3 regions of the Adlercreutzia muris genome follow, and region 3 is predicted to be linked to each of the others. Evidence: predicted binding sites of a transcription regulator. Region 3 holds the regulator's gene; each other region holds the start of a gene.
The links. The regulator LexA, encoded in region 3, represses DNA repair genes until DNA is damaged. The targets are predictions, from matches to a motif close to CNAACANNTGTTNG.
Positions count from the first base shown of each region.

Region 1: uvrB (excinuclease ABC subunit UvrB) is a predicted target of LexA. The motif match lies at 2,169-2,182, and genes of this name have one in related genera.
Region 2: AAK988_RS06130 (putative DNA modification/repair radical SAM protein) is a predicted target of LexA. The motif match lies at 2,761-2,774, and genes of this name have one in related genera.

Region 1 covers NZ_JBCLQK010000001.1:47,724-51,875, reverse strand. The annotation lists gene rpsA (30S ribosomal protein S1) at 1-13, shown strand, start outside; gene coaE (dephospho-CoA kinase) at 159-767, shown strand; gene AAK988_RS00175 (YeiH family protein) at 822-1,949, opposite strand; gene uvrB (excinuclease ABC subunit UvrB) at 2,281-4,152, shown strand, end outside.
Region 2 covers NZ_JBCLQK010000005.1:60,539-64,690, forward strand. The annotation lists gene AAK988_RS06125 (TIGR03915 family putative DNA repair protein) at 76-1,119, opposite strand; gene AAK988_RS06130 (putative DNA modification/repair radical SAM protein) at 1,129-2,685, opposite strand; gene pyrE (orotate phosphoribosyltransferase) at 2,882-3,565, shown strand; tRNA gene AAK988_RS06140 (tRNA-Thr) at 3,663-3,737, shown strand; gene AAK988_RS06145 (hypothetical protein) at 3,854-4,150, shown strand.
Region 3 covers NZ_JBCLQK010000017.1:425-4,576, reverse strand. The annotation lists gene hflX (GTPase HflX) at 1-1,141, shown strand, start outside; gene lexA (transcriptional repressor LexA) at 1,276-1,914, opposite strand; gene nrdR (transcriptional regulator NrdR) at 2,281-2,727, shown strand; gene dut (dUTP diphosphatase) at 2,740-3,174, shown strand; gene AAK988_RS10980 (hypothetical protein) at 3,187-3,735, shown strand; gene AAK988_RS10975 (Rep family protein) at 3,878-4,152, opposite strand, start outside.

The sequences.
Region 1 (4,152 bases), on a different contig from region 3:
CGTCGAAGAGTAAGCAACCTCGGATGCCCATAGCCGCTGTATTCGATCGGTGACTTTCAGAAGGCCGCTCTTCGGAGCGGCCTTCTCGTGTATCATGGAGCCGTTGAAATGTCTGCGCAGGATCGCGCGAAGGGGCGCGGTTTCGGAGGAGGTACTGCATGAAGAAGCTGTTTCTCATCGGCGGCATGGGCGCCGGCAAGTCCACGGCCCGCAAGGCGCTGACCGATGAGGGTCTGGCCTGGATCGATCTCGATCAGGTGGGCCACGAGGTGCTTACGTGGGGCACGGTAAAGGACGATCTGCGCGGCGCCTTCGGCGACGGCGTCTTCGACGAGGGCGGGGAAGTGGTGCGCGCGGAGCTGGCCGCGGTGGCCTTCGCGAGCCCGGCGGCCACGCGCAAGCTGAACTGCATCACCATGCCGCGCATCGAGGAGCGCTACACCGACCTCATCGACGAGTTCGAGCACGAGGGAAAGCCGGCTGTGGTGGTGGAGTACTCGGTGTTCCGCAACCGCCAGCAGTCGCTGGCCTACGGGGCCGATGTGGTCATCGCCGTGCTCGCGCCGCTGGAGGTGCGCATCGAGCGCGCCGTGGCCTCGGGCTTTTCCGAGGAGGACGTGCGGGCCCGCATCGCCCGCCAGATTACCGACGCCGACCGCATCGAGGCGGCCGACGTGGTATTCAACAACGACGGCACCCCCGAAGAGCTCCGCAACGAGGTGCTCGCCTGGTGGAACGAGTATAAGAAGGAAATCTGGCTCGGATAGAGCCGATTGCAGATCGACGTCTCGGAGGCCGTCTCGTGGAGACGGCCTCTTTTGCTACCACAGTCCGAGCGTGTGCTGCATGGCGAGGCTGGCGGCGGCGATGCAGATCCAGCAGATGAGACCCATGAGGATGGGCTTGGCGCCGGATTTCACGAGCTTCACGAGGTCGGTGTTCAGCCCGATGGCAGCCATGGCCATGACGATGAAGAACCGACTCAAGGTCTTCAAGGGTGCGAAGACCGCCACGTCGGCGCCAGCGGCCACGGCAACCGTGGTGATGACCGAGGCTGCCAAAAAGAGCAGGATGAAGGTGGGAAGGGCGCGCTTCAGCGAGAAGCCGCTGAGGGGCTTCGTGGCGGCGGGAGCCGCCGTGGCGATCTCGGCGTTGGCAGCAGGGTCGCTCGCTGCCGTGCCGTCAGTGCCGTCAACGCCTGCAGCCGCGCCGACGCCTGCCGCGTTCTCCTTGCGCGCCACTGTGATGGCCAGCACGAGCGTGATGGGGATGATGGCGAGCGTGCGCGTGAGCTTCACGATGGTGGCGTCGTCGAGCGCGTTGGCGCCGGGGTGCATGCCGTCCCAGGCGGCTGCGGCGGCGGTGACCGACGAGGTGTCGTTCACGGCGGTGCCGGCGAACAGGCCGAAGCCCTCGTTGGACATGCCGAGCGCGCTTCCCAAGGTGGGGAAGATGAGCGCCGCGATGACGTTGAACAGGAAGATGACCGAGATGGCCTGGGCCACCTGCTCGTCTTTCGCCTTGATGACCGGAGCCGTGGCCGCGATGGCGCTTCCGCCGCAGATGGAGGAGCCCACGGCGATGAGCGTGGCGATGGCGCTATCGAGGTGCAGCACGCGGTACAGGAGGTAGCCCGCGATGAGGGCCGTGGCGATGGTGGAGCAGATGATGGGCAGGCTCTCGGCGCCCACGGCGGCGATCTGGGCCAGGTTCAGCCCGAAACCGAGCAGGATGACGGCGTACTGCAGCACCTTCTTGGCCGTGAACGCGATGCCGTCCTGAACGGTGCCCCGCGCCGGCTGCTTCCAAACAAGGGCGATGGCCATGCCTGCCAGGATGGCGAATACCGGGCCGCCGACGACCGGCAGCGCCTCGCCAAGAAACCAGCAGGGCACAGCGATGGCCGCACACACCCCGATGCCAGGCACCACATTCCTCAGATTTGCCACAAGGGCCTCCTTGTCTTCCCATCCGGTGTCTCAACGGCGATTGCTGAGTATAGCACCGTCCGAGCCGGGGTTCCCGCGCCGACTGGGAGCGAACGGTGGACGCGGCGCGAAGGCCATGGGAGAATAGATTGGCGAGGTTGAGCATCTTGGCAAGTTGGGGCGCTGGCTCTTGTAGGGGAAGAAAGACGGTCATGAATGAAGAGACGCAGGTAATAGTTACGAACATCTGTTCATTTCTTTGGGAAGGTGCTAAACTGTTCCCCTTACATTGATTCTCATTGAGAGGAGGGGGCCCGTGTCCACTCATCTTTCCAATATCGAGGGCATCGAGATGGCCGGCAAGCTTCCCGAGGTGCGCCTGGCGGGCACGCCGTTCAAGGTGGTTTCGCCCTTCGAACCGTCGGGCGATCAGCCCGAGGCCATTTCAGCGCTCGCAAAGGGCATCGAGGAGGGGCTGCGCTACCAGACGCTTCTGGGCGTGACCGGCTCCGGCAAGACCTTCACCATGGCCAAGACCATCGAGGCGGTGCAGAAGCCCACGCTCGTCATGGCGCCGAACAAGACCCTCGCGGCCCAGCTGGCCGCCGAGCTGAAGGAATTCTTCCCTGACAACGCCGTGGTGTACTTCGTCAGCTACTACGACTACTACCAGCCCGAAGCCTATGTGCCCGCGTCCGACACGTTCATCGAAAAGGACGCCTCCATCAACGAGGAGGTGGAGAAGCTGCGCCATGCGGCCACCTCGGCCCTGCTGTCGCGTCGCGACGTGATCGTGGTGGCGTCGGTGTCGTGCATCTACGGCATCGGCAGCCCCATGGACTATGCCGGCATGGCCGTGTTCGTCGACAAAGAGAAGGAGATGGATCGCGACCAGGTCATCCACGAGCTCATCGATATCCAGTACGACCGCAACGACTACGAGCAGAAGCGCGGCACCTTCCGTGTGCGGGGCGATGCGCTCGACGTGTTCCCGCCCTACGCCGACCACCCCATCCGCATCGAGTTCTGGGGCGATGAGATCGAGTCCATCGACGAGATCGACCAGGTCACCGGCGAGGTGCTAAGCAGCTACGAGGCGCTGCCCATCTGGCCGGCGTCCCATTACGTGACGGCGCGGCCGAAGATGGACAAGGCCCTGGTCACTATCCAAGACGAGCTGCGCGAGCGCCTCATGCAGTTCAAGGAGGAGGGCAAGCTCTTGGAGGCCCAGCGCCTGGAGATGCGCGTGAACTACGACTTGGAGATGCTGGAGACCATGGGTTTCTGCTCGGGCATCGAGAACTACTCGCGCCATCTGGACGGACGGGCGCCGGGCGAGCCCCCCTACACGCTCATCGACTACTTCCCGAAGGACTTCCTCTGCATCATCGATGAGTCCCACGTCACGGTGCCGCAGATCCGCGGCATGCACGAGGGCGACCGCTCCCGCAAGATCACCCTGGCCGAGCACGGCTTCCGCCTGCCCAGCTGCCTGGACAACCGCCCCTTGCGCTTCGATGAGTTCGAGGAGCGCATCCCCCAGTTCGTCTACGTGTCGGCCACGCCGGGCGACTACGAGGAGAAGGTGAGCCTGGCCCAGGTGGAGCAGGTCATTCGCCCCACGGGCCTGCTGGATCCCGAGATCGTCGTGCGCACGAGTGCGAGCCAGATAGACGACATCATCGACGAGGCCAAGGACCGGGCCGCCCGGGGCGAGCGCGTGCTCATCACCACGCTCACGAAGAAGATGGCCGAGGACCTCACCGACCACCTGCTCGACCAGGGGGTGAAGTCCCGCTACATGCACTCGGACATCGCCACCCTGGAGCGCACCGAGATTTTGCGCGATCTGCGCCGGGGCGAGTTCGACGTGCTTGTGGGCATCAACCTGCTGCGCGAGGGCCTGGATCTTCCCGAGGTATCGCTCGTGGCCATCCTGGATGCCGATAAAGAGGGCTTCCTGCGCAACCACCGCTCGCTCATTCAGACCATCGGGCGCGCGGCCCGCAACGTGTCGGGCCAGGTCATCATGTACGCCGACCGCATCACCGACTCCATGCGCCGCGCCATCGACGAGACGCGCCGGCGCCGCGAGATCCAGATGGCCTACAACAGCGAGCACGGCATTGAGCCCCAGACTATCCGCAAGGCCATCAACGACATCATGGGATTCATCACCGAGGACGTGGAGGGCAGTACGGCCGAGCAGGTGAACAAGGAGCTG
Region 2 (4,152 bases), on a different contig from region 3:
CGCCCTGCGGGGCGCGTCGGTTCCAGGGAAGACGAGCGGGGGCGCCCAGGAGGTGTCCCCGCTTTGCGTGCGGGGCTAAGATCGGGCCGTGCGCAGGGTAGCGGGGCTCTCCTGAAGCTCGGTGAGGTTCTTCCAGAAGCGCTTGGGCATGAACTGTCGGCGCAGCTCGGGATGGTAGCGGGCATCCACCGATACCGAACGGTAGAAGGTGCGCCAGGCCTCGCTGAAGAGGGCCTCGTCGGCCGTGGGATCGGGGAGGGCCCGGGCGAGATCGCCTTGGCCGGCGGTGGCCACGAGGTGCCAGTCGCCTCCGTCGTAGACGCCGGCCAACTCGTGCACCTCGTCGTAGATGATGAAGGGCTGCACGCCGAGCCGCTCCACGAAGTGGTCCATGACCAGTGGTACCACCGAGGCTTTGGGGTTCACCCGGGCGAACCACACTTCGGTGCCGGTGTCGTCGCCCACGCTCTCGCCCTGCAGGTGTTGGAAACGGACGAACTGGCGCAGGTGCTCGCATTCCTGACTGATGGAGCGGGAGATGCGGAAGAGCCGTTCCACGGCCGGATGGGTGATGTCTGAGAGGGCGCGGCCCCGCATCTTGGGGCAGAGGCCCGCACCGCTGCGCCCAGGGCAGGACGATCGCTTGCGGCAGCGCTCGCAGTTGCGGTGCTTCTGCTCGTCCATGGCGTAGCGCACGAAGCGGTAGGCAGCCGTGCCCGCATCGGGCTCGTCGGAGCAGCTGGCCTGCTTCACGGCATGGGCCGCCCGCCAGCCGCAGGCTCGCTTCACGCCGCGCAGCACCCGGGCCGCATGGCTCATGTTCGTGGGGATGGCCGCTACCCGCTGGCCCAGGCGGGGCTGCAGCCGACTTTCGGGCACTACGTCGGTCGGGTTCTCATGGCGCTCGTAGGCGGCGAAGATGGCCGAGAGCAGTCCTTCCAAGGTGCCGTCGTAGGCGTAGGCTACCTCGTCGTAGATGTCGTCAGGGGCGGCTGATGGGACGGCTGCGAGGGGAAGGTGGTGGGGGCTGCCTGCCGCGGAGGGGGACGCGTCCGCTCCGGCCGGATATGCGCCGACCAGGGCGGGGCTTGCGGGCGCGGTAGCGTTTGCGCGGTGCACGACGCTCTCCTAGGCTACGGAGAGCAGTGGCTCGCGGGCATCGTCATCGTGCGGGGCGTTCTCGTGCAGCGGGCTTTCATCTCTGGTGCGGGGCGCTTCTGCGTCGAGGGTCGTCCGCCGCTCGCCCCCAGCGCCGTCGGCCATCGCTCGGGCCAGCGCCCCCTGGGCCAGGGCGCGGCGCTGGGCCTCGAAGGCGACATCGAGGGCGGCGCGGTTGGCGGGGCTCGCCTCGGGGAGCACCGGCGGCGCGTCCACCGCCTCGAAGAGGCTCATCTGGCCCTGCACGGCCCGGTTGGCCCGCCGTCCGTGGCGGCCGCCCTCGATGGGGGCGGAGAGGCGCGCGTGCAGCGCATCGCGGGAGAAGTCGATGCCGGAGCCTCCGTAGGCGCCGTTCATGGTGATGAAGTAGCGGGCGCGCTTGTAGGCGATGCCGAGGCGGCGCAGCTCCGCCTCGCCCAGGGTGGATTGGCGCCGGGCCCGCAGGATGAGCCGCGCCCCGCGCACGCCGATGCCGGGCACGCGCAGCAGCGCCTCGAGGGGTGCGGTGTTCACCTCCACGGGGAAGAAATCCAGGTGGTTTAAGGCCCAGTTGGCCTTCGGATCCACATCGGGGGCGAGGAAGGGGTTCTCCTCGTCGATGATCTCGCTCACGTTGAAACCGTAGTAGCGCAGAAGCCAATCGGCCTGGTACAGGCGGTGCTCGCGGTTCAGCTGCACGGCATCGGTGGCGGGCAGGAGCGGGTCGGCCACCACGGGCAGATAGGCGCTGAAGAACACGCGCTTCAAGGACAGCTGGGTGTAGAGCGCCGCCGACAGGTTCAGGATCTGGTAGTCGCTTTCCGGGGTGGCGCCGATGATCATCTGGGTGGACTGGCCCGCCGGGGCGAAGGCCCGCGTCTTGCGGGCCATTCTCTTCTCCCGGTACACCGTGGTGCGGCGCTGGGCGAGGGCGCGGGATTCCTTGTCTTCGGCCACCGACTCGAAGATGTGGCGCATGGGGGTTAGGATGGAGTGGCGCGACTTGTTGGGGGCCAGAAGCCCCAGGCTCTGCTTGCTCGGCAGTTCCAGGTTCACCGAGAGGCGGTCGGACAGGCGGCCCAGCTCGTCGATGAGTTCCAGGGACGTGCCGGGGATGGTCTTGGTGTGGATGTAGCCGCGAAAGCCGTATTCTTCCCGCAGGATGCGCAGGGCCTGCACCATGAGCTCGGTAGTGCGGTCGGGGCAGCCGGCCACCCCCGACGACAGGAAGAGCCCCTCGATGTAGTTGCGGCGGTAGAACCCGATGGTAAGGTCGGCCAGTTCCCGCGGGGTGAAGGCCGTGCGCGGGACCATGGCGTTGCTGGCACGGTTCACGCAGTAGGCGCAGTCGTAGACACAAGCGTTGGTCATGAGCACCTTCAGCAGCGTGACGCAGCGCCCGTCGGGCGTGAAGGAATGGCAGCAGCCCGCCTGGTGCGCCGCGCCCAGCTGCCCTTTCTTCCCCGAACGCTGCACGCCGGAGGAAGTGCAGGCCACATCGTACTTCGCCGCATCGGCCAGCACTTCCAGCTTCTCGATAACGTTCACGGCCCGGCCTCCTTCCCTGAGAACGCTTCTAAACAAGCACACCTGTTCGCCCGAATGGATGTACGCTATAATAACCGAATATATGTTCGGGTGTCAACTAACCGCTAACCTGTCGCCGCGCGGTCGCACCCTCTGCTGAATCGGGTATCATGGTGTCCATGGAAAATGAGAGGGTCCCTGGAGCGAAAGGATGGCCATGGAGGCTTACAAGCGCGAGTTCATCGAGTTCATGGTGGAAAGCGACGTGCTGAAGTTCGGCGACTTCACGTTGAAGAGTGGGCGCAAGTCGCCGTTCTTCATGAACGCGGGCGCCTATGTGACTGGCGAGCAGCTGCACCGTCTGGGCCTGTACTACGCCCAGGCCATCAACGACAACTTCGGGCTCGACTTCGACGTGGTGTTCGGGCCGGCCTACAAGGGCATCCCCCTGGCCGTGGTCACCGCCATGGCGTTGCAGGAGCTCTACGGCAAGGAAGTGAAGTACTGCTGCAACCGCAAGGAAGTGAAGGACCACGGGGCCGATGCGGGCAACCTGCTCGGCGCCGAGCTCGCCGATGGCGATCGCGTCATCATGGTGGAGGACGTGACCACCTCGGGCAAGTCCATCGATGAGACCTATCCCATCCTGAAGGCCGCCGCCGACGTGGACGTGCGCGGGCTCATCGTGTCTCTGAACCGCATGGAAGTGGGGAAGGGCGGCGTGACCACGGCCCAGAAGGAGATCGAGGCGAAGTACGGCTTCCCGGTGGCTTCCATCGTGTCCATGGCCGAGGTGAAGGAGTGCCTGCACAACCACGAGGTGGCCGGGCGCATCGTGATCGACGACGATATCGCGGCCGCCATCGACGCCTACTACGAGCAGTGGGGCGCCAAGGAGTAGGGAATCTGCGGTTGCAACTTCCCTAAATCGGAGCGTTGTCGTACAATAAGCGGATGCGGCGTCATCTTCGGGGAGGGAGAGGTGCCGCATGCACGGCGCCGGTGTGGCTCAACGGTAGAGCAACTGATTTGTAATCAGTGGGTTGCGGGTTCGATTCCTGTCACCGGCTCCATAACAATGAGCAGGCCATCGTTGGTTTTCCAGCGGTGGCCTGTTTGGCTTTCAAGGCGGGGCCTCCGTCGTGCTAGAATGGCCCCTGAACCACAGAGACGGAAGGACCGCCCGTTTATGCAGACCTATGTTGCCCACTACCAGTCACCCAAGGGATCCCACGACCGCGAGCGCGGCCTCTTCGAATTCCAAAGCGAGGCGCGGGCCGGCACCAAGGCCAACGCCCACGACGCGCGGCTGAAGATGCTGGAGCTGTTCGGGGCCGGCGCGGTGTCCTGGACCATCGAGAAGGTGGAGCGCAAGGCCGCAGCCCCGGCGGAGAAGCAGGAGAAGATCACCGACGGCCAGCTGGCGCTCGATTTCCGGCCCCCCAAGCCCGAGCGCAAGCGGAAGCACTCGAAGGGGTACTGGTAGGT
Region 3 (4,152 bases):
GGCCTCCACCACCCAGCGCCTCGATGCCCCGAACCCCCGCACCTTCGTAGGCTCGGGCAAGGCCGTTGAAATCGCCGATCTCGCCCGAAGCTGCGAGGCGGATCTCGTCATCTTCGACGATGAGCTGACCCCCTCCCAGCAGGCGAACCTCGAGAAGATCATGGACAAGTCAGTGAAGGTCATCGATCGCACGGCCCTCATTTTGGACATCTTCGCCCTGCACGCCACCTCCAAGGAAGGTCGCCTCCAGGTGCGGCTCGCCCAGAACCAGTACCTCTATCCGCGCCTACGCGGCATGTGGGCGCACCTGGCCTCGAACCGCATGGGCGGCGGCGTGGGATCCCGCTTCGGCGAGGGCGAGAGCCAGCTGGAAGTGGATCGCCGCATGGTGCGCAAGCGCATCACCTCCATCCGCCGCGAACTGGCCCATCTTTCCGAGGTGCGCTCGCTGCAGCGAGAGAACCGCTACGGCAGCGGCATGTTCAAGGTGTCCCTGGCCGGCTACACCAACGCGGGGAAGAGCTCTCTCATCAACCGGCTCACCGGCGCCGCCGTGCTCAGCTACGACAAGCTCTTCGCCACCTTGGATTCCACGACCCGCAAGTTCGCCCTGCCCGAGGGTCGCGAGGTTACCGTTACCGACACCGTCGGCTTCATCCAGAAGCTGCCCACCACCCTGGTGGAGGCCTTCAGATCGACGCTCGATGAGATCACCGGTGCCGATCTGATCCTCCATGTGATTGATGCCTCCTCTCCGGAGTTCGAGGGGCAGATCGATGCCGTCTGCGAGGTGCTCGATCAGATCGGCGCCGAGTCCATTGCCGCCATCGAGGTGTTCAACAAATGCGACCTGCTCGATGCGGAGACCTTGGCCGGGCTGCGCCGTCGCTTCCCCCACGCTCAGTTCGTCTCGGCTCGCACCGGCGAGGGCATCGACGGCCTCGTGACCGCCCTGGCCACGGCCGCCTCGGCCGCCGATGCCAAGCTCGATGTGGTGATTCCCTACCAGCGCGGCGACTTGGTATCGCTTGCCCACGAGCGGTGCCACATCATATCGGAGTCTCACGAGGCCGACGGCACCCATATCCAAATGCTCGCCGCCCCGGCCTTCGCTGCCGCTTTTCGGGGGTTTTCCGCATAGCGACTGGCTGAAACCGGGCTTGGAGCGTCACCGCCTGCGAAGCACCCCTTTTGCGAGAGGGCCATGGAATCACGTCCATGGCCCTCGCTGCATGCTATCGATTCTGTTGAGCGCGAAACCGCTCGGCACTGCCTCTAGAGACGGCGGAACACGGCCACTACCTTGCCCGCGATAGAGCAATCGCTCACGATAATGGGCTCCATAGAGGAGTTCTCAGGCTGAAGACGGATGTGGTCGGCCTCCTTGTAGAAGCGCTTCACCGTAGCCCCGTCGTCCACAATGGCCACGACGATATCGCCGTTGTTCGCCACGGACTGCTCCTTGACCACGACGTAATCGCCGTCGTTAATGCCGATCTCTACCATGGACTCGCCCCGCACGGACAGCATGAAGGATGCGGCGTCACCCACGATGTCCGTGGGCAGTGTGATGGTGTCGGTGATGTTCTCCTGGGCCAAAATGGGGCAGCCGGCTGCTACATCGCCCACCAGGGGTACGTTGACGAGATTGCTGTAGCTACCCGCCACGCTGACGGCAGGAGAGGGCATGTCGTCGATCGGATAAGTGAGGGCGATGGAGCGGGACTTGAGCGGATCCCGCTTGATATAGCCCTTATCTTCCAGGGCTTTCAGGTGCACGTGAACGGTGGAAGGGGAGGACAGGCCGAGGGTCTGGCATACTTCCCTCACCGTAGGGCCATAGCCCTTCTCCCGTATGCACGCCTCGATGCAGTCAAGAACCGCCTGTTGCCGCCTGGTTACTTTCTGGGTCATGCTGCATCCTTTCTATAAGGCGTACATTTGTTTGAAAAATCTGTTGACATGAACCTTTGTTCGTTCTATTATAACTGCGAACAAAGGTTCTACGCAAGAGGTCAGGAGAGAAAAAATGAGCCGATTTGAATTTCCCATCGCCTTCGCCCTCGGTACCGTCGTCTCCTTCGTTATGCTCTTTGCCTGAGGAAAGCACCCCTGCGAACCACGCTCGCGCCGACGAGCGGATGTTCAGAGAGGTGCCGCTGTTGAGCGCAGAACTCGGAAAGCCGCCGACGTATCACGATGGTAGCAAAGTCTTGAAGATGCTGGAAGCAGGCGGTGCTTGGGGTATCATGGGTAACCAACTCATTGTTAGGAGAACCCATGCGCTGTCCTTCCTGCGGATATCCCGAATCGAAAGTCGTCGATTCCCGCTCTGCCGACGAGGGGGCATCTATTCGCCGACGCCGCGAATGCCTGGAATGCGGCACTCGCTTCACCACCTACGAGCGGTTGGCCGAAAACCCCATCCTCGTCATCAAGGCCGACGGCTCATCCGAGGTGTTCAATCGAGAGAAGCTCATGCGCGGCCTGCTCATCGCCTGCGCCAAGCGACCCATCACTCCGGAGAAGATCGACCACCTCATCGCGAGCATCGAGTCGGAGCTGCGCTCCACCCAGCGCACGGAAATCAAGTCGAAGGATCTCGGCGATATGGCCCTCGCGCGACTGGCGAAGCTCGATGATGTGGCCTACATTCGCTTTGCCAGCGTATACAAGGATTTCCAGAGCGTGGAGGAGTTCTCCTCGGCCCTGGGAGAGCTCGGATAGGGGGGGTGCGCTATGGATGTGAGCATCACTGTTCTCGATGAGGAGCTGCCTGCGCCCCAGTACGCCCATCCTGGAGATGCGGGACTTGACCTCCGGGCCGCCGTAGCCGGCACATTGAATCCTTTCGAGCGCATGACGGTGCCGTGCGGCTTCGCCATGGCCATTCCCGACGGGTACGCCGGGCTCGTTATTCCGCGCAGCGGTCTTGCATCCCGCCATGGCGTCTCCGTCGTGAACGGGCCGGGACTGGTGGATAGCGGCTACCGAGGCGAGATCATGGTTGTACTCGTCAATCTCGATCCCCAGGAGCCGTTTTCCTTCGAGAAGGGCGATCGCATCGCGCAGATGATGATCGTAGCCACCCCTTCGGTTACTTTACATAACACAGATCAGCTTCCGGCCAGCGTGCGCGGAGCCCAGGGCTTCGGCAGCAGCGGCATCAGCTAGAATCGAGGCCCTATGGATCAATTCCCCCAGAAGCCCGAGGATACCTCGGCACCCAGCGAATCGCCGCAAAGGCCGGAGCCCTCACGCTCAGACGACCCGTCGACCCAGGGGCAGCGGCCCATTCTGCCCTCCGTTGACCCCCAGACCATAGAATCTGGGGAAAGCGCCCAAGCCGCCGTGGCCGACTACGAACTCAAGTCGGCGCGAACCCTCGCTACCGTGGCCACGATAGCCGGTCCCATATCCTTCATTATCGGGGGCGTCGCCCTGAGCACCGTGGCGCTCGTTTGCGCCATCATCGCCTTCGTCAAAATTCGCAGTGTCCTCGATGACGTGGCACCAGCCAAGCAGCCCTATGCCCGAGCGCTCAGGCAAACCGCTCTCATGGGCATCGGCATCGGCGCGGTGGCCCTCATACTCAACGGCGTCAGCGTCGCCATGATGCTGCCCGTACTCATGGAGGCCATGCAGACCGGCGACTACAGCGCCATCCTCGGCGACGCCGCGAGCAGCCTGTCGCCGACGAGCCCCTCTGAGGACGGCGGCAACGCCTGGGGCTAAAAGCCGCAACGATCTTCCACCCGTCAATCCCTCATTCTCTCTGAAAGGCTGATAATATGGAATTAGGTTATTCGCGGCAAGCGGCCTATTCCATCGGTAAAAGGCTGATAAGAAAACTTATGTCCAATAACCCTGATTTATGCTAGAGGCAGCAGCGATTAAGTTCCATTATGTACGTCTTGACCAGATTCACATGGCTTGAGACATAGGGAACATACTCAGGCTTGAATTCTACCAGGAAGGACATGAGCATTGCAAAATTGGTGATCTTCATTTCGTTTATAAGGTCGTACACGTCGCAGAAATCAACGTTGTAGACATCCGAAATATTGACCTTGAACCCTGCCATATGCGTAATGCAATCCTGCTCGTACTGAGCCTTGTCGGGCTGGTCGTAGTGCAAAAGGTAGCGATAGG